DNA from 3 places in the Kocuria sp. ICS0012 genome. Region 2 is predicted to be linked to each of the others. Evidence: riboswitches for the same ligand, from Rfam matches in the RefSeq annotation. Region 2 holds a riboswitch; each other region holds the start of a gene.
What was found. A riboswitch is a leader RNA that binds a small molecule or an ion and turns the genes downstream of it on or off. The one in region 2 is predicted to bind thiamine pyrophosphate.

Region 1 (7,042 bases), on a different contig from region 2:
AACCCCGACGGGCCGGACCAGGCCTTTCGTGACCGCGGCATCCTGACCGATCAGTGACGGCGCGCCGGGTTCGAGGTCGACGCGGTTCGGGGCGACTGGCAGCGGACGCCATTCGACGGCACGCACCCCATCATGGTGTTCGAGGCGCACGCCGTCTGAGCGCGGCGTCGGTGAACGGCTCAGGCGAAGATCGCGGTCGAGAAGCGCACCGCGATGATCCCGAAGACGATCACGAGCACCCCGATGCCCAGGAGCCACGCCCACGCGGCGGAACCGGCGGCGGTGCCACGCGAGGAACCGATCAGGCCGGCGCGGCGCATCCGCGCCGTCGTATGCGCGAGCAACAGGGTCTGGGCGCACCACACGATCATGCAGTACAGGCACAGGGCGTTGATGTGGAAAGTGGTCTGCCACCATAGCCACAGGGTGAACACCGAGCCAGCGGCGATCCCCAGCCACAGCAACCACCAGAACCAGCTGGCGTAGCGTGCGCCGGCGAGTACGCCCACGGCCACGGCGATCACCACGGCGTACGCCACGATCCCGATGAACGGGTTGGGGAAGCCGAAGAGCTCCGCCTGCGGGGTGCGCATGACCGTGCCGCACGAGAGCCACGCGTTGATGTCGCAGCTCGTGCGGTGTCCCGCGTCCTTGTAGATCGCGAGCCGTTCCGCCACGAGCACGGCCGATGCGGCGAAACCCACGATCGAGAAGATCACCGCGAGCACGGCCCACGCGCGGTCCGAACGGGTGGCGTGCGCCGGAGTCGTCTCGGGTGTCCGGTCGGTCAGGGGGGTGGTCGCGGAAGTTGGGCTCACGCGCCCGATCGTAGACCATGCGCATGACGACCCACCGGGCGCGGGCCGCCCGTGGCGGCGGGTGACGCCGGCACACACCCCGTACACGCGCTGTGGTCCGGCCGGTGGAATGTGGTCCGGACCACCCGGAATGTGCCCCGGCCCGGGGTGACTGTGAGATACTGCCAATGGTCGGGCCTCAGCCGCACGTGAGGAACCGGCCCGGCAGGAACACCGATCTCCCTCGGTACGGACCCGCGCTCTCACAGGATCGAGCGCGTCCGGAGCGGGGCAAGTTCGCGGTCCCCACGGACCCAGCGACTCGGGCATCCACCGGCTCGCGGACAGTGCGCGTGACACACGCCGCGCCCGCGAGTACGACTTTGACTTCCGGCGGCCGCGTGGCAAACACCGGCTCGACCGACCGAGCACACCTCGGGCCCGGGTGCGGGCGGTGTCCCGAGCAGGAGCACAACTTCACATGGAACCTGAGAAGGACAACGCGGAACAGTCACCCCTCGAGACTGCCGCCACCACCCCCGTCGAGGACAGCACCACCACCGACCCCGCCGTCACGCCTGATGCACCGGCCGACGACGCCGCCGTTCCCCATTCCGAGCCCGACGCCGCCGTGCCCGCCGACACCGCTACCGGGCAACCCGCGACGACCGACGCGTCCGCCGAGGATCCGGGGACGTCCGATTCCGCGGCCACCGCTTCCGACGATGCTGGCGTTGCGCACACGCCCGCGCGCGAGATCCCAGTGGCCGAGATCCCCGAGGCCGAGCAGCCCGCGGAGAGTATCGAGGACGAGATCGCGCTCGATGTCGAGGACGCAGCCGGTGACGCCGCTGAGAGCGCCCGCGAGACGGATGAGCAGGCCGCTCTGCGCGCCGACGGGCCCGAGCAGACGACGCAGGCCGGCGAAGGAACCGGCTCGGCCGAGGCGAGCGACGAGCAGACCGACACCTCGGAACAGACGGACGCGCAGACTGTACAGGTCGAGGAGTCCGCGAACGACCAGCCCAGCACCCAGGAGAACTTCGGGGCCTTCGGTCCCGGTGCCTCCCTCATGTTCCATGCCCCGGACCCGGACGAGATCCGCCGTGCCGCCGAGGAGCAGGCTGCCCGACTGCGCGAGGCTGCCAAGGAACGCGACGCCCAGCGCGAGGCCGAGCGGGCCGCGCGCAATGACGTGGACAGCGAGGACGACAAGTCCGGCGAGGTCACGAGCAAGCGGCGTCGCCGGCGGCGTCGCGGTGACGAGGACATGGAACTCGTGGACGAGTCCGACGGCTCGGTGACCCGGGTCCGCGCCCCGCGCGGTGCCGGTGAGGGCACGGGCAGCGACGAGGTGACCGGGGTCAAGGGCTCCACGCGGCTCGAGGCCAAGCGTCAGCGTCGTCGTGAGTCCCGGCAGTTCGGCCGCCGCCGCCACGTGATCACCGAGGCCGAGTTCCTGGCCCGGCGCGAATCCGTGGAGCGCAAGATGCTCGTGCGACAGAAGGACGACCGGATCCAGATCGGTGTGCTCGAGGACGGGATCCTTGCTGAGCACTTCGTCTCGCACACCCAGCAGGACTCGCTGATCGGCAACGTGTACGTGGGCAAGGTGCAGAACGTGCTGCCGTCCATGGAGGCCGCCTTCGTGGACATCGGCCGCGGCCGCAACGCCGTGCTCTACGCCGGTGAGGTGGACTGGGACGCCGCCGAGCTGGGCAGCAAGCCCCGCAAGATCGAGAACGCCCTGAAGTCCGGGGACACCGTGCTCGTGCAGGTCACCAAGGACCCCGTGGGGCACAAAGGTGCTCGGCTCACGAGCCAGGTGTCCCTGCCCGGTCGCTACCTCGTCTACGTCCCGGGCGGTTCCATGACGGGGATCTCCCGCAAGCTCCCGGACGTGGAGCGCCAGCGGCTGAAGAAGATCCTCAAGGACCGGTTGCCGGAGGGCGCGGGCGTGATCGTGCGCACTGCGGCGGAGGGTGCCTCCGAGACCGAGCTGACCAACGACATCAACCGGCTGCGCTCGCAGTGGGAGCAGATCCAGGACAAGGCCAAGTCCACCAAGACGCTGGCCCCGGAGATGCTGTACGCGGAACCGGACCTGACCATCAAGACCGTGCGGGACGTCTTCAACGAGGATTTCACCGCCATGGTGGTCCAGGGCGAGCAGGCGTGGGACAACATCGAGGCTTACGTGACCTACGTGGCGCCCGACCTGCTGGACCGCCTCGAGCGCTGGACCGGCGATGACGACCTCTTCGAGCACATGCGCGTGGAGGAGCAGATCCAGAAGGCCCTCGAGCGCAAGGTCTTCCTGCCCTCCGGCGGATCGCTCGTGATCGACCGCACCGAGGCCATGACCGTGGTGGACGTCAACACCGGCAAGTTCACGGGCTCCGGGGGCAACCTCGAGGAGACCGTGACCAAGAACAACCTCGAAGCCGCCGAGGAGATCGTGCGGCAACTGCGGTTGCGGGATATCGGCGGGATCATCGTGGTGGACTTCATCGACATGGTTCTGGAGTCCAACCGCGATCTCGTACTGCGCCGGCTCGTGGAGTGCCTGGGCCGGGACCGCACGAAGCACCAGGTGGCCGAAGTGACCTCCCTGGGTCTCGTGCAGATGACGCGCAAGCGCATGGGTACGGGGTTGCTCGAGGTCTTCTCCGAGCCGTGCGAGGAATGCGCGGGCCGCGGCGTCGTGGTCCACGACCACCCCTTGAAGGGCCGCTCCGGCGCGGCTCCCTCCGACCACCGCGGCACTCGACACGAGCGTAAGCGTTCGCGCAACAAGCAGCACAACGGTGCGCAGGACAAGCCCAGGAACGGCAACCAGCACCACGGTTCGGACGAGCCGGACCAGGCGCGCGTGGAGGCCACCCGCACGGCGTTCGCAAACATCGCCGCGGCCTCCTCCCACGACGAGTCCGACGACGCCGCACGGAATGCTTCCCAGGGCACCGCACCGCAGTCCGGGGGCGGGCAGGCCGAGGACACCGGTTCCCAGGAGCAGCAGACCTCCCGCGGTCAGCAGGGCGGGGAGCACGCGTCCGAGAACTCCCACGGGGAGTCCGAGGGCGGGCGCCGTCGCCGCAAGCGCCGCGGCAAGCGCAGCCGCGGTCGCGGTCAGCAGGGCGAGGACAACGCCGTGCAGAACGACGGTTCCGGCCGGGACGGTTCCGGGAACGACTCGCGCGGGGATTCCCGGTCCGAGGACCGTTCCGGTGGGGACTCGTCCGCGAGCCTCACGATTCACGGCGAGGTCATCGAACTGCCCCACGGGCAGTCTGAGCAGCGGGGGAGCGAGGGCACCCAGGAGGCCCTGTCCCTGGATTCGCTGAGCGCCGCGTTCACGGATGCGGGCGAGGACGAAACCTCGACCGAGGGTGCCGTTCAGGATGCGGACGCCGCGTCCCAGCCGCGAGAGGCGGTGTCGAAGCGGTCGGCCGCCGGACACGCGCCGTCGAACTCCGGGACTGCGCAATCCAGTGCAGGGCAGACGAGTGCCGCGCAGCAGCAGAGTTCCGGGGCGGCGTCGTCCCCCGGCGGGAACCGGCCGGCGGCGGCGCCGGCGGCTCCGACCCGACGGCGCCGTGGGTCGCGGCGTGCCGTGGCGCCGGCGGCCGCGCCCGGAACCGCGAGCGTGGAGACCCACGAGTACACGCAGGAACGGCAGGTCAGCCGTTTCACCGCGGAGGCCGGGGCCGTGGCCCCCGCGGCGTCCGGTGACCAGCCCACCATCGTGGGTGTGGGCATCAAGGCTCAGGACATCACGATGACCGGCAAGCAGGACTGAGTGACCGGCGGCTGGATCCGTCGCCACGCGAGCAACACAGGGGCACCCGGGATTCCGGGTGCCCCTGTGGCATGATCGGGGACACACACACGGGGTGCTGCGCACTGCGGCTGAGAACACACCCGTCGAACCTGATCTAGCTCGTACTAGCGAAGGGATTGTCGTGGACACCACGCCTTCTACCGCCATACCCCGCGTCCTCTCGATTGCCGGAACCGATCCCACGGGCGGGGCGGGTCACGCCGCGGACCTGAAATCCATCGCCGCACTGGGCGGGTACGGGCTGAGTGTGATCACCGCAGTGGTCGCCCAGAACACCCGGGGCGTCGTGAGCGTGCACACCCCACCCGTCCAGGTCCTGCGGGACCAGCTGGACGCGGTCGCCGGGGACGTCACCCTGGACGCGATCAAGGTGGGGATGCTCGGCTCCGTGGAGGTCATCGACACGGTCCGGGACTGGCTCATGGTGGGGCGCGCACCCGTGGTCGTGATCGACCCCGTCATGGTCGCCACGGCCGGTGGGCGATTGCTGCGTCCAGACGCCGAACGGGCCCTGCGGGAGCTGCTGCCCCACGCGAATCTGATCACCCCCAACCTCCCGGAACTCGCGGTGCTGGCCGAGCGCCCCGTGGCCGCGACCTGGGACGAGGCGCTCGAGCAGGGACGCGCGGTCGCGGCGGCGTTCCATACCCGGGTCCTCGTGAAAGGTGGCCACTTGGCCGGGGACACAACCCCGGACGCCCTGTTGCTCCCCGGTCAGGACGAACCCGCCGCGTTGTTCGAGGGTCGCAGGGTGCACACGCGTAACACCCACGGCACCGGGTGCTCGCTGTCCTCCGCGGTGGCCACAGTCGTGGCGCGGACCGGGGACTGGCCCGAGGCGATCCGCACGGCCCGCACATGGTTGCGCGGTGCACTGCGCGGCGCGGACGAGTTGCACGTGGGTCACGGCAACGGTCCCGTGCACCACATGCACCACGTCCAGCACCTCGTCACGGATCCGGCGTTCGTGATGACGGCCGCCGCGGAATCCGAGGGCCCCCGGTTCACCGACGAACTGTGGGAGGAGAGCGCCCCGGTGCGTGAACGCATTGCCGCCCTGGCGTTCATCCGGGGCCTCGGGGACGGCACCCTGGACCCAGGCGAGTTCGAGCTGTACCTGGACCAGGACATGCAATATCTGCAGTACTACTCCCGGGCGCTGGCCCTGCTCGCGGCCTCCGCCCCGGACGAGCGTTCGCGCGAACACTTCGCCGCGGCGTCGGCCTCCGTGGTCTCGGTCGAGTCCGCGCTGCATCGCGCCCGGCTCGGGGACCGGGAGCCCATGCCGCCGAGTGACGTCACGAGCAGTTACGCGGACTTCCTGCTGGCGCGCACGGGTCAGGACGGCTTCGCGGTGGGCTCCGCCGCGATCCTGCCGTGCTACTGGCTCTACGCCCACGTGGGTGCGGAGCTCACCCGTCGTGCCCGCGTCGCGGGACCGCAGCACCCGTTCGCCGACTGGCTCAGCACGTACGACGATCCGGACTTCCAGACCGCGACCGAGTCGGTGCGCGAGATCGTGGACCGGGAGGCCGCCCACGCGGACCCGGCCACCCGGGAGCACATGCGCCGCGCGTTCCACCGGGCGTGCGCGCTCGAGCTGGCCTTCTTCGCGCAGACGACCCCGGCGACGTCGGCGGAGGGCGAGCGGCGCGCCGCGGCGCAACTGGCATGACTTCGGGTGATCGGGTAGGCTGGGGTGTCGGTGCCGAGCGCCGGTGTGTGTCATATCCAGTTCACGCACCAGGTTGCGGCACACTCGGGCGAACATCCTGAATCGATGCGATAGCCACGCGGAGAATGCGGTCGGTCACGGATCACCGCGGCGTGATGTCTCGACATTCGCAGTCCTCCAGGAGTACGCCCGACCCACACACGTAGTCCATAGATGTCGAGAGAAGTGAGTTCCCAAGTGGTGTACGCGATTGTCCGCGCAGGCGGCCGCCAGGAGAAGGTTTCCATCGGAGACCTCGTGACCCTTGACCGCGTCGCCGGCGAGGCAGGCAGCACCGTAGAGCTTCCTGCGCTGCTGCTGGTCGATGGGGACAAGGTCACCTCCGACTCCAAGACCCTGGCCAACGTCAAGGTCACCGCCGAGATCGTCGAGGACCTGCGCGGTCCCAAGATCTCGATCATGAAGTACAAGAACAAGACCGGTTACAAGAAGCGTCAGGGCTTCCGCGCCGAACTGACCACCGTCAAGGTCACCGGCATCGACGCCTGAGCATCCGGCTCCTCACATACGTTTCCAACGAAGGTAGGCACACACCATGGCACACAAGAAGGGTGCGAGCTCCACTCGCAACGGCCGTGACTCCAACGCCCAGTACTTGGGTGTGAAGCGCTTCGGCGGCCAGTCCGTTAACGCTGGCGAGATCATCGTCCGCCAGCGCGGCACGCACTT
Region 2 (7,042 bases):
AGCGCCGACGCCAAGACCGAAATCCTCGAGCGGCTCAACGGTGCGCTCGCGGACCACCCGCGGGCACCCCACGTGCCCCGCGACTACCGGCACACCTCGGACCTCGGGCGGGACGAGATCATCGACATGCTCGAGGACCGGTTGCTGGATTACAAGGCCAACGTCTACAGGGAGACCGCGCAGACCGTGGCGCAGCGCGTCGCCACCCAGCTTGGGACCTCCGCGCGCTACGTGATCCCCGAGGGCCTCGACACCGCGTGGTTGCCTGAGGAGACCGCCGCGCGCCGGGCCATCGTGGACCCCAATGACGGTCGCAAGGCCTCCGCGCTGACCGTGCGGGACCTCAACCAGGTGGACGCCGTGGTGACCTCCTCCACGGTCTCGTGCGCGCAGACGGGCACCATCTTCCTGTCCGGGCGCCCGGACGAGGGTCGGCGCGCCATCACCCTGGTGCCGGACCACCACATCTGCATCGTGCCGCTGGACTCCGTGGTGGAGCTCATCCCGGAGGCCATGGCCCGCGTGGAGCCCACTGCGCCCACCACCATGATCTCGGGGCCCTCGGCCACCTCGGACATCGAGCTCGAACGCGTGGAGGGTGTCCACGGTCCGCGCACGCTGGACGTGATCCTGCTGGGTTGAGGCCGCGCGGTCCTGTCCCGCATACTTCGAGAAAGGTCCCCGTCGCCCGCGTTACCGCGGTGACGGGGACCTTCGCGTTCACACGTTGCTCACCAGCAGCGATCGCTCACGAGGAGCTGCCGCGCGCTACAAGCGATCAGTCAGTCCAACGGCTATCCACCACGAACCGCTGGACCTCATGGTGACACACGCGCGGAAACCGCTCCTTGAGGAGGAGCTGTGATCGAACGGGTCAGTAGCGCGGCAGCGCCGGGTCCACCCGGTCGATCCACGCGAGCACCCCGCCGTCCAGGTGCTTCACGGTGTCCTCCCGCAGGGCGTAGTCCCTGCGCAGTGCCGCGAGGGCCTGGGCGGAACGGGCACCGGCCTTGCAGTGCAGGATCACGGTGCCCTCCGCCTCATCCGGAAGAGCCGTGACACCCCGGTCCAGGACGTCCTGCAGCGGCACGTGCACGGATCCGGGGATGGCCACGAGTTTGCGCTCCCAGTCCTCGCGCACGTCCACGAGCGTGAAGGACGTCTCCCCGAGGGACCGGGCGGTCAGTAGCTCGGCCAGCTCCGGGGCGGTGACGGTCTCGTGGGGGGCGGGAGCGGCGTCGTCGTCGGAGGGCAGACCGCACGCGAGCGCCACCCGCGAGAGATCCGTGACGGGTGGGCGGTGCGGGTCCGGCAGGACCGTGAGCTCGCGCCACGTCTGGGCCAGGGCGTCTTGGATGAGGACCCTGCCGAGCAGGGGACGGCCGATGCCCGTGATGAGTTTGAGCGCCTCGGTGACCATGACCGAGCCGATCGTGGCCGGGAGCATGCCCAGCACACCGCCCTCGGCGCACGAGGGGACCTGGCCCGGCGCCGGCGCTTCCGGGAACAGGTCGCGGTACACGGGGCCGTGACCGGACCAGAACACGGAGACCTGGCCGTCGAAACGCAGGATGGAGCCCCACACCACGGGGATGCCGGTGAGTTCGGCGGCGTCCGAGACCAGGAAGCGTGTGCCGAAGTTGTCCGCGCCGTCCATGATCAGGTCGTAGCCGGAGAAGATCTCCAGGGCGTTGTCGGTGCTCAGCCGCTCGGGATGGCGGTGCACGGTGACCAGGGGGTTGAGCCGGGCCACGGCATCCGCGGCGGAATCGACCTTGGGCCGACCGATGTCGGCCATCCCATGGACCACCTGGCGTTGCAGGTTGGACACGGATACGACGTCGTCGTCGACCACGCCGATGGTCCCCACCCCGGCGGCCGCGAGGTACTGCAGCGCGGGAGCGCCGAGCCCGCCCGCGCCGATCACCAGGACGCGTGCGTTCTTGAGCCGACGCTGCCCCTCCTCGCCCAGTTGCGGCAACGTGAGGTGGCGTGAATAGCGTTCGAGTTCCTCGCGACTCAGATCGGAGGCGGGGGCCACGAGGGGTGGTAGCGGGGTGCTCATGAAACCTGCGATTCCAGCTGTGGGGTGGTGGATGAAGGCGCGGGCCAGTCCCCGCGGGGCGCGTCGGCGGTATCGATGCGCCCGGCCATGGGCGAGGACGCCACGGCGTGCGTGCGCCGCGCGATCCGCCCCGCGCCGCGGGCCAGGTGCCCCGCGAGCACGGCGTGCTTCATGGCACTCGCCATGGCCACGGGATCCTGCGCGCGGGTCACGGCGGACGCGAGCAGGACGGCGTCGGACCCGAGTTCCATGGCCAGGGCCGCCTCGGACGCCGTGCCGATCCCGGCATCCAGCACCACGGGCACGGACGCGCGGGACGCGATGAGTTCGATGTTGTGCGGGTTGAGGATCCCCAGACCCGTGCCGATGGGAGCACCGAGGGGCATCACGGCCACGGCCCCGGCGTCCTCGAGCCGCAGCGCGAGCACGGGGTCGTCGGACGTGTACGCGAAGACCTTGAAACCGCGCCGAGCGAGTTTCTCGGTCGCGTCCAGCAGCTCCACACCGTCCGGGAGCAGGGTGTCCTCGTCCGCGATGATCTCGAGCTTGACCCAGTCCGTCTCCAGCGCCTCGCGCCCCAGTTCAGCGGTCAGCAGGGCGTCCCGCGCGGTGTAGCACCCCGCGGTGTTGGGCAGCACCCGGATGTCGTTGCGGCGCAGCAACCCGTACAGGCTGTCCTGCGGTGTCCCGGCCGACGACGCCGCTGCGCCACCTCCCACGCGACCGCTCGCCCGGTTCGCCTTGCCGGATGCTTGCGCGCCCGCTGGCGAGGCGGGGCCGGGCGCGAAGCGGCGCAGGGCCACCGTGGTCAGTTCCGTCCCGGAGGCCAGCAGGGCCCGTTCGAGCATCGCGAAATCGGTGAGGCCCCCGGTGCCCATGATCAGCCGGGACGAGAGCTCCACCCCGGCCACGGTCAGGGGGGTTCCGTGCGTGGTCATGTTCAGCCTCCCTGCACCGCGGTGACGATCTCCACGGATTGACCCGCTTCCACGGGGGTCGTGGCCCACAGGGAGCGGGGGATCACGGCGTCGTCCACCGCCACGGCGATCCCCAGGGGATGGCCGTCCGCGGCGGTGCCCTCGGGTGTGATCTCGCGGCCCGTGAGGTCGACGACGGCGCTCGCGACCGTCAACCCCGGGGTCACCGCCACGGAGGAGCCGTTCACGACGGCCGTGGAGGAATTGTCTGTGGTCTCGGGCGCGATCATTCGAGTCCTCCATGCATCTGGGGATAGCTCTCGGGTGTGGTGAACGGGGCCTCGGGGGCGGGGTTCGAGTGCCGGGCCGGGTCGGTGTCGGCGAGGAACGCGGCGTCGGACTCGTGGTCCGCGAGCGGGTCCAGGACGCCGGTCACGAGCTCCGCGGCGAGCCGGGACGCCACGGGGGTCAGCAGGATGCCGTGACGGAAGTGACCCGTGCTGATCACGAGCCCGGCCACCGAGGTCTTGCCCACGTACGGCAGGTCGTCGGAGGTTCCCGGGCGGGCGCGGGCCATCATCTCCAGGACGTCGCAGTCGTCGATCGCGGGGACCACGGCGCGCGCGTCCCGCAACAGTTGGTGCACGCCACCGGCCAGTACGGATTCGCGCCCGTCCTCGCGGCTCGTGGCGCCCAGCACCAGGGTCCGGTCCTCGCGGGGGACCATGTACACGGGCCGGCCCAGGACCTGGGCGCGCACCGTGCGCGTGAGCAAATGCGATTCCCCGGGGGCCAGGGCGGTCTCGGGAACCCGCAAGCGCAGGATGTCCCCGAACACCGGGCGCAATCGGAGGTCGAGTCCCTCGGGCAGCCCGCCCATGGTGTTGGCGGTCAGCCCGGTGGCCACGACCACGGCGTCCGCGGGGATCACCTCACCGGAGTCCACCTGCACGCCCGTGGCCTGGCGGGGTTCCCTGCGGGACGTCAGCACGGTGTCCACGCGGGAGGTCAGCCACTGCGCCGGTCCGGCGTCGGGGACGTCCCCGATGGTGGTCAGGTGCGGGCAGTTCAGGGTCTCCACCAGGGCGGCCGCGAGCATCCGGGGGTCCACCTGGCGGTCGGAGACGATCCGTACCGCACCGCTCAACCGCGGCGCAAGAGCCGGTTCCAGGTGCCGGGCCTCCCGCGTGGAGATCTCCTGCACGTCCATCCCGGAGGCGATCTGGTGTGAGGCGAGGTCGGAGAGGGATTGGGCGTCCGCGGCGTCGGCGGCCACCACGAGCGTCTCCTCGGTGCGGTAGCCCGTGGGCAGGCCCGTGGCCGCGGTGACGCGCTCCACGAAGTCCGGGTACTCCGCGGCGGAGGCCCGCATGAGGGGGTAGAGGCGTTCCTGGCCGTACTGGGTCTCGGCGATCGGTGCGAGCATGCCCGCGGCCGCGCGGGTGGCGCCCCACGCCGGGCGGGGATCGACGACGGTCACGGCGGCCCCGCGGCGTCGTAGTTCGAAGGCCGTGGCCAGGCCCACGAGACCAGCTCCGGCCACGACCACGTGGTCACCGAGGTGCTCTGGCATTGTTCCTCCCTCCGGCGGCATGATCCGCATCAGGTGATCCGGTCGGCGGCTCACGCCCTCTCAGCCCGCTGCGGTGGTTGTTGCCAACGTGTGCGGACTCCCGTGGAGTTCGTCGAACGGCGACGAACGGCCCTGCCAGTCTAATCACCCCTAGCTGTGGAACGCAGGGGGACTTCGCGGCGGGCTGATCGGGCGAGGTGTCCGCGGGCGCGCGGTTCGTGCCACGATGGCCGCATGGGACACACGAGCCAGACGGGTACCGGGCGCCGCGCCGCCCTCGAGAAGGCGCGACTGTACGTGTGCGTCACGGCGCGCCGCGAGCGCGGTGACCTGCGGGAATTTCTGCACGCCGCGTACGAGGGCGGGGTGGACATCATCCAGTTGCGGGACAAATCCCTCGAGGCCGCAGCGGAGATCGAGGCCATCGAGGTGCTCGCCGACGTCGCCCGTGAGCACGGCGCACTTTTCGCCGTCAACGACCGCGCGGACGTCGCGCTGCTCACCGGCGCGGACGTGTTCCACGTGGGCCAGGGCGATCTCACCACCGCGCAGGCTCGGCGGGTCCTGGGGGACGACGTGGTGATCGGGCGGTCCTGTCACTCCCCGGCCCAGGTGGACGCCGCCGTGGCCGACGCCGGGCTCGACTACTTCTGCACCGGGCCCGTGTGGGAGACCCCCACCAAGCCGGGTCGCGCGGCCGTGGGGCTCGAGCTGCCGCGCTACGCTGCTCAGCACGCGGGGGACAAGCCCTTCTTCGCGATCGGCGGGGTCGACACCGCGCGGTTGCCGTCCGTGCTCGACACGGGTGCCTCGCGCATCGTGGTCGTGCGGGCCGTGACCGATGCGGAGGACGTCACCGCGGCGGCGCGGGCGCTGCGGGACACGCTGCCCGGGTGAGCCCCGATCTTTGAACGCGGTGGAGCGGCGGCGCCGCGGTGGGATGGCACCGCTCGGGTGGCGACGTGTTCGGTGGGGTGGTGCGCGTCGGGGCGGAGTCATGGCGCCGCAGTGTATTGCCGTCGCGCGGGTGGCACGGCTCGCTCGGTACGCGGAGCGGAACCGTTACGGGGTCCCGCACCGCCCGGGGTGCTGCTGGCACCACGGGGTGACACCGGGGAACTTCCCCCGGTGATCGGCCACCCACCGGTACACGCGGTCCTGGACCCACCGCACGGGCGGTAACCGGTAGAACGGCTCGAACACCCGGATGCCCAGGGCGGTGTCCAGGGTCACGGCCACCGCGTGCGCCCCCGAGGATCGCTCACCGGAACGGGATAGGACGGCCCACACCGACGCGTTGCCCTCCGCATTCGTCAGTCCGAACCGCTCCAGTACGCCGGGGACCTGGTAGGCGTGCAGGGCGATCCGGTCATGGCGGTCCAGTGTCCGGGCCCATCCCACGCAGCGCGTGCAGAACCCGCAGTTGCCGTCGAAGACCAGGTGCAGGGACGCGCCCTGCTCGGTGCCCCGGGGGTTCACAGCAGCACCGTCCCGTCGATGCACGCGGTGCAGTGTCCGCCCACGAACACGTGGTCCCCGTCCGACGTCACGGTCACGAGGCCGCTGCGTCCCATGAGGGTGCCCTGTCGGGCGATGTAGTTCGCGGGCGCCCGGTCCGTACGGATGAGCCACTGGGCCAGGCTCGCGTTGAGGCTTCCCGTGACGGGGTCCTCGTACCCGCCGGTGCCACCCACGAAGGCGCGGACCTCGAACTGGTGCGGGCTGCTCTGCGGGTGGGGACCCACCACGCCGATCTTGGCGCCGTGGAGAGCGGGAAGGTCGGGCTCGATCGCCAGGACGTCCTCGGCGCCAGCCAGAAGCAGCGCGGCCCAGCCGGGGCCGTTGTCAACCCACTGATGGGCGACGACCTGCTCGTCCCGCAGGCCCAGGGCCGCGGTTACGCCCCCGAGCAATTCCGGGCCCAGGTCTCCCGTGCGGTCGGTGGGTGGGGCCTCGAAGGTCAGTGCGCCGTCGTCGGACGGGCGGATCCGCACGAGGCCCGCGGCGCATTGCTGGACGATGACGTCCTTGGCACGCGCGGTGTTGCCCGCGGTGAGCCATGCGTGGGCCGAGCCCAGGGTGGGGTGACCGGCGAACGGCAGTTCACGGTCCGGGGTCCAGATGCGCAGCCGGTAGTCGGCGTCCGGGTCCGTGGGTGGGAGCACGAACGTGGTCTCGGACAGGTTGGTCCAGCGCGCGAAGCGGGCCATGGCGTCGTCGGTGAGATCGGTGCCATCCAGGACGACCGCCACCGGGTTGCCCAGATAGGGCTCCCGGGAGAAGACGTCGACCTGGGTGAACGGGCGCGGACGAGGTATTGGGCTCATGGGGTGATTCCATCACGATGCGCCGACGGGGTGTCATCTCGCGCCCGGGCCTCACACGGCGCGGCCAGAGACAACATGTCCGGCGCACACGCGTGCCGGACGGGCGTCCGGCACGCGATGCCCCGCACCCCCGGTGGGCTCACCCCCGCCGCAGCACCAC
Region 3 (7,042 bases), on a different contig from region 2:
CGCTCGGGTTCGCTCACATGGGTGTACCCGCCATCGCGGAAGAGCTGGATGTCCCACACGTCCTCGTCACGCGGGGCCACGTTCCAGTCACCCACAAGTGCGATCTGGGCCTGCGGGTCCTCCTGCAGCCACTGTTCGGCGTGGCCCTCCAGGACGCGCAGCCACTCGAGCTTGTACGGCATGTGGGGGTCCTCCAGGCCGCGACCGTTGGGCACGTAGAGGGACCAGATCCGCACGCCGTCGCACGTGGCGGCGATCGCGCGCGCCTCCTGGGCGGGTTCCTGGCCGGGTTTGCCGAACGTGGGCTGACCGGGGAACGTGCGCTCCACGTCCTTGAGCCCCACGCGGGACGCGATGGCGACGCCGTTCCACTGATTCACGCCGAAATGCGCCACTTCGTAGCCCGCGAACTCGAACAGCTCCCATGGGAAGTTCTCGTCCTTGGCCTTGGTCTCCTGGATGGCCAGGACATCCACGTCCGAGCGGTCGAGCCACGCCTCGATGCGGTCGGCGCGGGCGCGGATGGAGTTCACGTTCCACGTGGCGATTCTCATGGGGTCCACCGTAGCGAGCCGCGGCCCACGCTGGGAAACCGCGGGCGGACGACGGACCGGGTTCTCGTACGAGGGACCGAGCGGATCGGTTCCGACGGTGTTGTCGCAGGCCTGCGGGGCAGCGGACTCCACGGCTTCGCCGGCCTGGTCCTGCGCCTCGTTCGCGTCCTGGCTGGCCTCGCTCGCGGTGACGTCCGGGGCCACGGATGCGGCGGCGCCCGGGTTCTGTGTGGCGGCGTCGCCCACGAGGTCGTCCTTCCACGAGGGCTTATGGGACGGGGTGGATTACCATTCGGCGGATTCCCGCCGCGTAACACCTCAGTGCCCCTGGTCGCGGGACGGGCGGTGTGAATTCCCAGGGCCGGTCCGGTCATGATCCGGGACGCGCCATGTGACGCCGCAGTAGTGTGAGGTCATGGACGCAAGGCGGGCGCTAGCCGAGATCAGAGAACGCCGTATCCTCCTGAAAGCGGCCGGTGCGGGTGCTGGTGCCCTGCTGGGGGCGCAGGCCGTGGTGATCGCCTCGCTCGCCGGGCTCGACTGGTGGAAGCATCACGGGCGTCAGCAGCGTGACGCCCCGCACCCCGGGACGTTCAACGCGCACGTGCAGGACTCGGACATCACCATCTACACGTCGGGTGAGGCGGTGTACCAGGACATGCTCGATGCCATCGACAACGCCCAGCACTCCATCCACATGGAGACGTTCATCTGGAAGAACGACGAGACGGGTCAGCGCTTCCTGGACGCGTTCAACCGGGCCGCGGATCGGGGCGTGGAGGTGTTCATCATCTACGACGGGTTCGCGAACCTCGTGATCCCGTCCTCCTTCTACGACTTCTCGGACCGGGTCCACGTGTACCGGATGCCGGTGGTGCGCCGCCCGTTCTGGAAGGGGCCCCTGCGGTTCTCGGGCTTCAACCATTCCAAGATCCTGGTGGTGGACGACAACATCGGTTTCGTGGGGGGCTACAACTTCGGTTCTCTCTATTCCCGGCAGTGGCGGGACACGCATATCCGGGAGATCGGGCCTGCGGTATGGGGGTTACGCAGCTCCATCGCGAGCGTGTGGAACGAGGACCGGGACCCGGAACACGCCATCGACTGGGTGGCGCCCAAGAATTGGGACCCGGAGGTGCGGGTCTCCGCGAACCTGCCCATCCAGCTCGTGTACCCCATCCGCGAGATGTACATGAACGCGATCAACAGGGCGCAGCACCACATCTGGGTGAACACGCCCTACTTCATCCCCGACCAGCAGATCCTGGACTGCCTCCTGGACGCGGCAGCTCGCGGGGTGGATGTGCGGATCATGGTCCCCAAGGACTCCAACCACATCCTGGCGGACTGGGTGTCCCGCGGGTTCTACGGCCAGTTGTTGGAGGGTGGGGTCACCATCTTGCTGTACGCCGCCTGCATGATCCACGCCAAGACCGCCACGATCGACGGCGAGTGGTCCACCGTGGGCACCGCCAACATCGACCGGCTCTCCCTCTCGTTCAACTACGAGACCAACGTGGAGATCGTGGACTCGGATTTCGCGGCCGAGATGGAGAAGGTCTTCCTCGCCGACAGCGAGCACTGTGAGGAGCTGTCCTCGCCCCAATGGCGCGATCGCCACCCCATGGCCCGGGTCGCCGAGACGATCCTGGTACCGCTGCGCCCGTTCCTCTGACCGGACCCTCCCGATCGGCGACCACGCCGCTGACGCCACCGACGATGCCGCCCCGCCCACCGTGCGGGGCGGCGTCGTCGTCCTGTGGCGGGGTTGCGCAGCGGGGCCTCAACCCCGCGTGAGGTGACCCCTCAGCGTGGTGGCGGTGTACGCGGTGCGGAACAGGCCGCGGCGCTGGAGTTCGGGGACCACGAGGTCCACGAAGTCGTCCAGGGAGTCCGGCTGGACGGGCGGCATGAGGTTGAAGCCGTCCGCGCCGGCGTTGTCGAACCATTCCTGCATGCGATCCGCGATGGACTCCGGGGTGCCCACCATCGTGCAGTGACCCCCGCCGGCGGCGAGGCGGCCGAGCAATTGGCGGACCGTGGGGCGCTCGGCCTCGATGATCCGCAGGATGGTGCCGTAGCGGCCCTGCGGACCGGTGAACTCCTCCAGGGGCGGCAGCGTGGGCACGGGCGCATCTAGGTCCCACTGCGCGCAGTCCTGCTCCACGAACGTGGAGAGCTGTGCGAGCGACTGCTCCACAGGGAGCAAACGGTCCACGCGGGCCTGCTTCTCGAGGGCCTCTTCGTGCGTGCGGCCCACGTACGTGACCAGACCGGGCATCACGATCACGGAACCGGGATCACGCCCGGCGCGGGCCACTTCGGCCTTCACCGCCGCGTAGTACTCCTGCGCGGCGGGCAGGTCGTAGGCCACGGCGTAGATCCCCTCTGCAAAGTCGGCCGCGAGTGCCTTGCCGGGCCCGGAGGCACCCGCTTGGAAGAGGACCGGTTCCCCCTGCGGGGAGCGCGGGACCGTGAGGGGTCCATCCACCAGGAAGTGGCGGCCCTCGTGGTGCAGGCGGTGCAGCTTGGAGGGCTCAGCCCACCGGCCCTCCGGGTCTGCGGTGACGGCGTCCTCGTCCCAGCTGGCCCACAGGGCGCGGGCCACCTCCACGAACTCGCGGGCGCGCTCGTAGCGCTCATCCTTGGTCGGCATGGCCCGGTAGCCGTGGTTGCGGGCCTCGGAGTCCCACATGGAGGTCACCACGTTCCACCCCGCTCGCCCGCCCGAGATGTGGTCCAAGGACGCGAGCATCCTGGCCGCGTGGAACGGGGTGAAGAACGTGGTGGACACCGTGCACACCAGGCCGACGCGCTCGGTGGCCCGCGCCATCGCGGACAGCGCTGTCAGGGGTTCCAGGCTCCAGCGGGGCCCGCCGGAGACGTCACCCACGCTGTGCCCGTCCGCGAAGAACACCGCGTCGAACAGACCGCGTTCGGCAGTCCGGGCGAGCTCCTCGTAGTAGGCGATGTCCGTGAGGCGGTGCACCGGGGAGCCCGGTGCGCGCCACGCGGCCTGGTGGTGGCCGGCCCCGTAGAGGAAGGCGTTGAGGTGCAGCGTCCGGGCGGGTGTCCCGGGCGGCTGGTTCACCTGGGTGGGACGGGTGGACGCCGCAGGGGCGGCGGACGGGGTCCGCGCGGTGTCGTGCGGGGCGGCCATGTCAGTCCATCACCAGTCCACCGTCGACCACGAGGTTCTGCCCGGTGACGCCGCGGGACCAGTCGGAGGCGAAGAAGAGGGCGGTGTCCGCGAACTCCTCCGGGGTGGTGACCCGACCCAAGGGCGTACCGGCGGCAATGGCGTCGAAGACTTCGGCCGGGGTAGCGGCACTCGCGTCCGTGGTGCGTAGCAGGCCACCGGAGATCATGTTCACGGTGATGCCCAGGGCCCCCAGGTCCTTGGCCGCCGTGCGGGTGAGGGAGAGAAGGGCGGCCTTGGCTGCGGTGTAGTCGTGGTAGGGGACCACGGGGTTCTGGAAGAGATTGGTGCCGATGTTGATGATGCGCCCGTGTCCGGACCGGCGCATCCCCGGGACGACCGCCTGGATCACGTTGAGTCCGCCCACGACCGCGCCGGTAAACTGCTGGGAAAGATCCTCGGCGGCGAGGTTTTCGAGCGAGGGGCGGGCGTCCCCGTTGAAGCTGAAGTCCACCAGCGCGTTGTTCACGGCCACCGTGATGGGCGCACCGAAATGGTCCTGGGCGAGTGCCACCATCTGCTGCACCTGCCCGGCATCGGTCACGTCCGCCCGAACGGCAATGACCTTGTCCTCACCGAGTTCGCGCACCAGTGAGCGGGCCCGCTCCTCGCTGGAGTGGTAGTTCACGACCACCCGGGCGCCTTCGCGGGCGAAGGCTCGGCTGAGGTGTTCACCCAGACCCCGGGCTCCCCCGGTGATCAGGACGATGGTGGTGTCGATCCGCATGCTCACTCCTGTGGCTCACGGCGAAGAACGCGGTGCGCCACCCGTGCGGTGCCACCGTGACATCCCTTCGCCAGTACTAACTGGACAGGTTCGACGGGTGTCATCTCAGCCATTGCATCCAGGGCTCCCCGGCCCGGTGGGTCGTGGGAACGTGCAGCGGCACCCCGTGTCACTGGGCCCAGTCTAAGCACAGGGGGGCCGGACCGGGGTCGCGCACGGCGCAGGCCGTCGGAGGGCATGGCCAATGCGGTTGTCCAGCGCAGTCAGGCCAGGGTCGTCCCCTTGGACATCGCGCGGACGGGGAGGATCAGCCCTCCCGCCACCACTCGTCCGCCGGGGTCACCGGGACCGTGCGCTTGTGGCGGGTGCGCAGGAACGTGCTTTCGATCTTGCGGGCCACCTCCTCGGGGACGTCCTTGCCCTCGAGGAAGTCGTCGATGTCGTCGTAGCGCAGGCCCAGCTCGTCCTCGTCCGTGCGCCCGGGGTTCTCGTCCAGGAGGTCCGCGGTGGGGACCTTGCCCACGAGTTGCTCGGAGGCCCCCAGGTACGCGAGCACCTGGCGGTTCTGCCGTTTGTTCAGCCCGCCCAGGGGCAGGACGTCCGCGCCGCCGTCGCCGAACTTGGTGAAGAACCCGGTGACCGATTCCGCCGCGTGATCCGTGCCGATCACCAGCAGGTTGTGGTCCCCGCCCACCGCGTACTGCGCCGTCATACGCACGCGGGCCTTGGTGTTACCGCGGGTGAAATCGGTGAGCTGCTCACCGGTCGCGGCACCGTAGGCGGACTCGAAACCGCGGACGGCCGGCGCGACGTCGTACGTGATGACCCGGTCCGGCTGAATGAATTCGAGCGCCGCCTGGGCGTCGGCCTCGTCGTGCTGGATCCCGTGAGGCAGCCGCATGGCCACGAACTCCGCCTCGATCTCGTCCTCGCGCAGTTTCTCGACCGCGAGCTGAGCCAGGCGCCCGGCCAAGGTGGAGTCCAAGCCGCCGCTGATCCCCAGGACGAATCCCGCGGTGTGCGTGGCCTTGAGGTAGTCGCTCAGGAAGTCGACGCGGCGTTGGGCCTCCCGCTCCGGATCGATCTGCGGAGAGACGCCGAGCTCGGCAACGATCTGTGCTTGCAATTCACGCATGCGTCCATGCTAGTGGCCGGTTCCCGCGGGGACAGGGGCCTACCGCCAGCCCGTCCCGTGGCCCGGAGGACGGAGGCCGGCGCTGGGCCCCGGTGCTGGACCCCCACGCTCGGACACGCCCCCGAGGGACCTATGAGATGCTGATCACATGAACGAGAACTCCTACGAGACCATTGAAATCCGCCGCGAGGGACGCGTGGGTGTCATCACCCTGAACCGTCCCAAGGCACTGAACGCGCTGAACGAACAGACCATGCGGGACGTGGTGGCCGCCGCGACCGAGCTGGACCGTGACTCGGGGATCGGCGCGCTGATCCTCGCAGGGTCGGAGAAGGCCTTCGCGGCCGGTGCTGACATCAAGGAGATGTCCGGCAAGTCCGCGTCCGATATGTACCACGAGGACTTCTTCGCGGGGTGGGACGCTTTCGCCCGGCTGCGCACCCCCAAGATCGCCGCGGTGGCCGGTTACGCGCTCGGCGGTGGGTGCGAGCTCGCGATGATGTGCGATCTGATCCTCGCCGCGGACACTGCAGTGTTCGGTCAGCCCGAGATCGCCCTGGGTGTGATCCCCGGGATGGGCGGCACCCAGCGCCTCACCCGCGCCGTGGGCAAGGCCAAGGCCATGGACATGATCCTCACCGGACGGCAGATGCGCGCCGAGGAAGCCGAGCGTTCCGGTTTGGTCTCCCGCGTGGTCGCAGCGGACGAGCTCATGGACACCGCCCTGGAGGTCGCCGGAAAGATCGCGGAGATGTCCAAGCCCGCGGCCCAGCACGCGGTCGAGACCGTCAATGCCGCGTACGAGTCCGGGTTGTGGGCCGGCGTCCAGCACGAGCGGCGGGTCTTCCACGGGCTGTTCTCCACCGCGGACCAGAAGGAGGGCATGTCCGCGTTCGCGGAGAAGCGTAAGGCGCGGTTCTCCCACGAATGAGCCCTGTAGGGGACGACGACGCCGCGCGGCCCGGGCCGCGCGGCGTCGTCGCGTGTCAGGTCAACACTACGCAAGTGCGGTTCAAACACGGCCGTGGTTCCGCGGATGCGGATAAACTCCTCCCATGACCCACCTCCGTATCTCCCAGGCCGCGACCTTCGTGGGCGTCAGCGACGACACCGTCCGGCGGTGGATCGAGCAGGGCACGCTCACCGGGCACAAGGATTCCGCGGGGTACGCCGTGGTGGACGGCGCCGAACTCGCGGCATACGCGCGCGACAACGCCGTGAGCCCTCAGGATCCCGCCGGGGTGAACAGTTCGGCGCGCAACCGCCTCGTGGGACTCGTGACCGCGGTGACCTCCGATCCCGTGATGTCCCAGGTGGAGCTGCAGTGCGGCCCGCACCGGATCGTCTCGCTCATGAGCACGGAAGCGGTGCGTGACCTGGGGCTGGAACCGGGGTCCGTGGCCACGGCCGTGGTGAAGTCCACCGCG

Region 1: it holds a riboswitch for thiamine pyrophosphate, as region 2 does, so the genes downstream of both, A5728_RS05870 (bifunctional hydroxymethylpyrimidine kinase/phosphomethylpyrimidine kinase) here and thiO (glycine oxidase ThiO) in region 2, are expected to answer to the same signal.
Region 3: it holds a riboswitch for thiamine pyrophosphate, as region 2 does, so the genes downstream of both, A5728_RS07570 (3-oxoacyl-ACP reductase) here and thiO (glycine oxidase ThiO) in region 2, are expected to answer to the same signal.

What each region holds. Positions count from the first base shown of each region.
Region 1 is NZ_LZMM01000038.1:17,344-24,385, forward strand. It holds gene A5728_RS05860 (vitamin K epoxide reductase family protein) at 180-818, opposite strand; gene A5728_RS05865 (Rne/Rng family ribonuclease) at 1,279-4,596, shown strand; TPP riboswitch at 4,677-4,772, shown strand; gene A5728_RS05870 (bifunctional hydroxymethylpyrimidine kinase/phosphomethylpyrimidine kinase) at 4,760-6,313, shown strand; gene rplU (50S ribosomal protein L21) at 6,551-6,862, shown strand; gene rpmA (50S ribosomal protein L27) at 6,909-7,042, shown strand, end outside.
Region 2 is NZ_LZMM01000043.1:55,147-62,188, forward strand. It holds gene A5728_RS07050 (LutB/LldF family L-lactate oxidation iron-sulfur protein) at 1-1, shown strand, start outside; gene A5728_RS07055 (lactate utilization protein C) at 1-642, shown strand, start outside; gene moeB (molybdopterin-synthase adenylyltransferase MoeB) at 875-2,065, opposite strand; gene A5728_RS07065 (thiazole synthase) at 2,062-3,003, opposite strand; gene thiS (sulfur carrier protein ThiS) at 3,006-3,272, opposite strand; gene thiO (glycine oxidase ThiO) at 3,269-4,555, opposite strand; TPP riboswitch at 4,545-4,669, opposite strand; gene thiE (thiamine phosphate synthase) at 4,790-5,452, shown strand; gene A5728_RS07085 (thiol-disulfide oxidoreductase DCC family protein) at 5,618-6,058, opposite strand; gene A5728_RS07090 (PhzF family phenazine biosynthesis protein) at 6,031-6,882, opposite strand.
Region 3 is NZ_LZMM01000046.1:76,795-83,836, forward strand. It holds gene A5728_RS07555 (exodeoxyribonuclease III) at 1-554, opposite strand, end outside; gene A5728_RS07560 (phosphatidylserine/phosphatidylglycerophosphate/cardiolipin synthase family protein) at 970-2,229, shown strand; gene A5728_RS07565 (LLM class flavin-dependent oxidoreductase) at 2,338-3,714, opposite strand; gene A5728_RS07570 (3-oxoacyl-ACP reductase) at 3,716-4,480, opposite strand; TPP riboswitch at 4,526-4,657, opposite strand; gene nadE (ammonia-dependent NAD(+) synthetase) at 4,788-5,615, opposite strand; gene A5728_RS07580 (enoyl-CoA hydratase) at 5,764-6,546, shown strand; gene A5728_RS07585 (molybdopterin-binding protein) at 6,671-7,042, shown strand, end outside.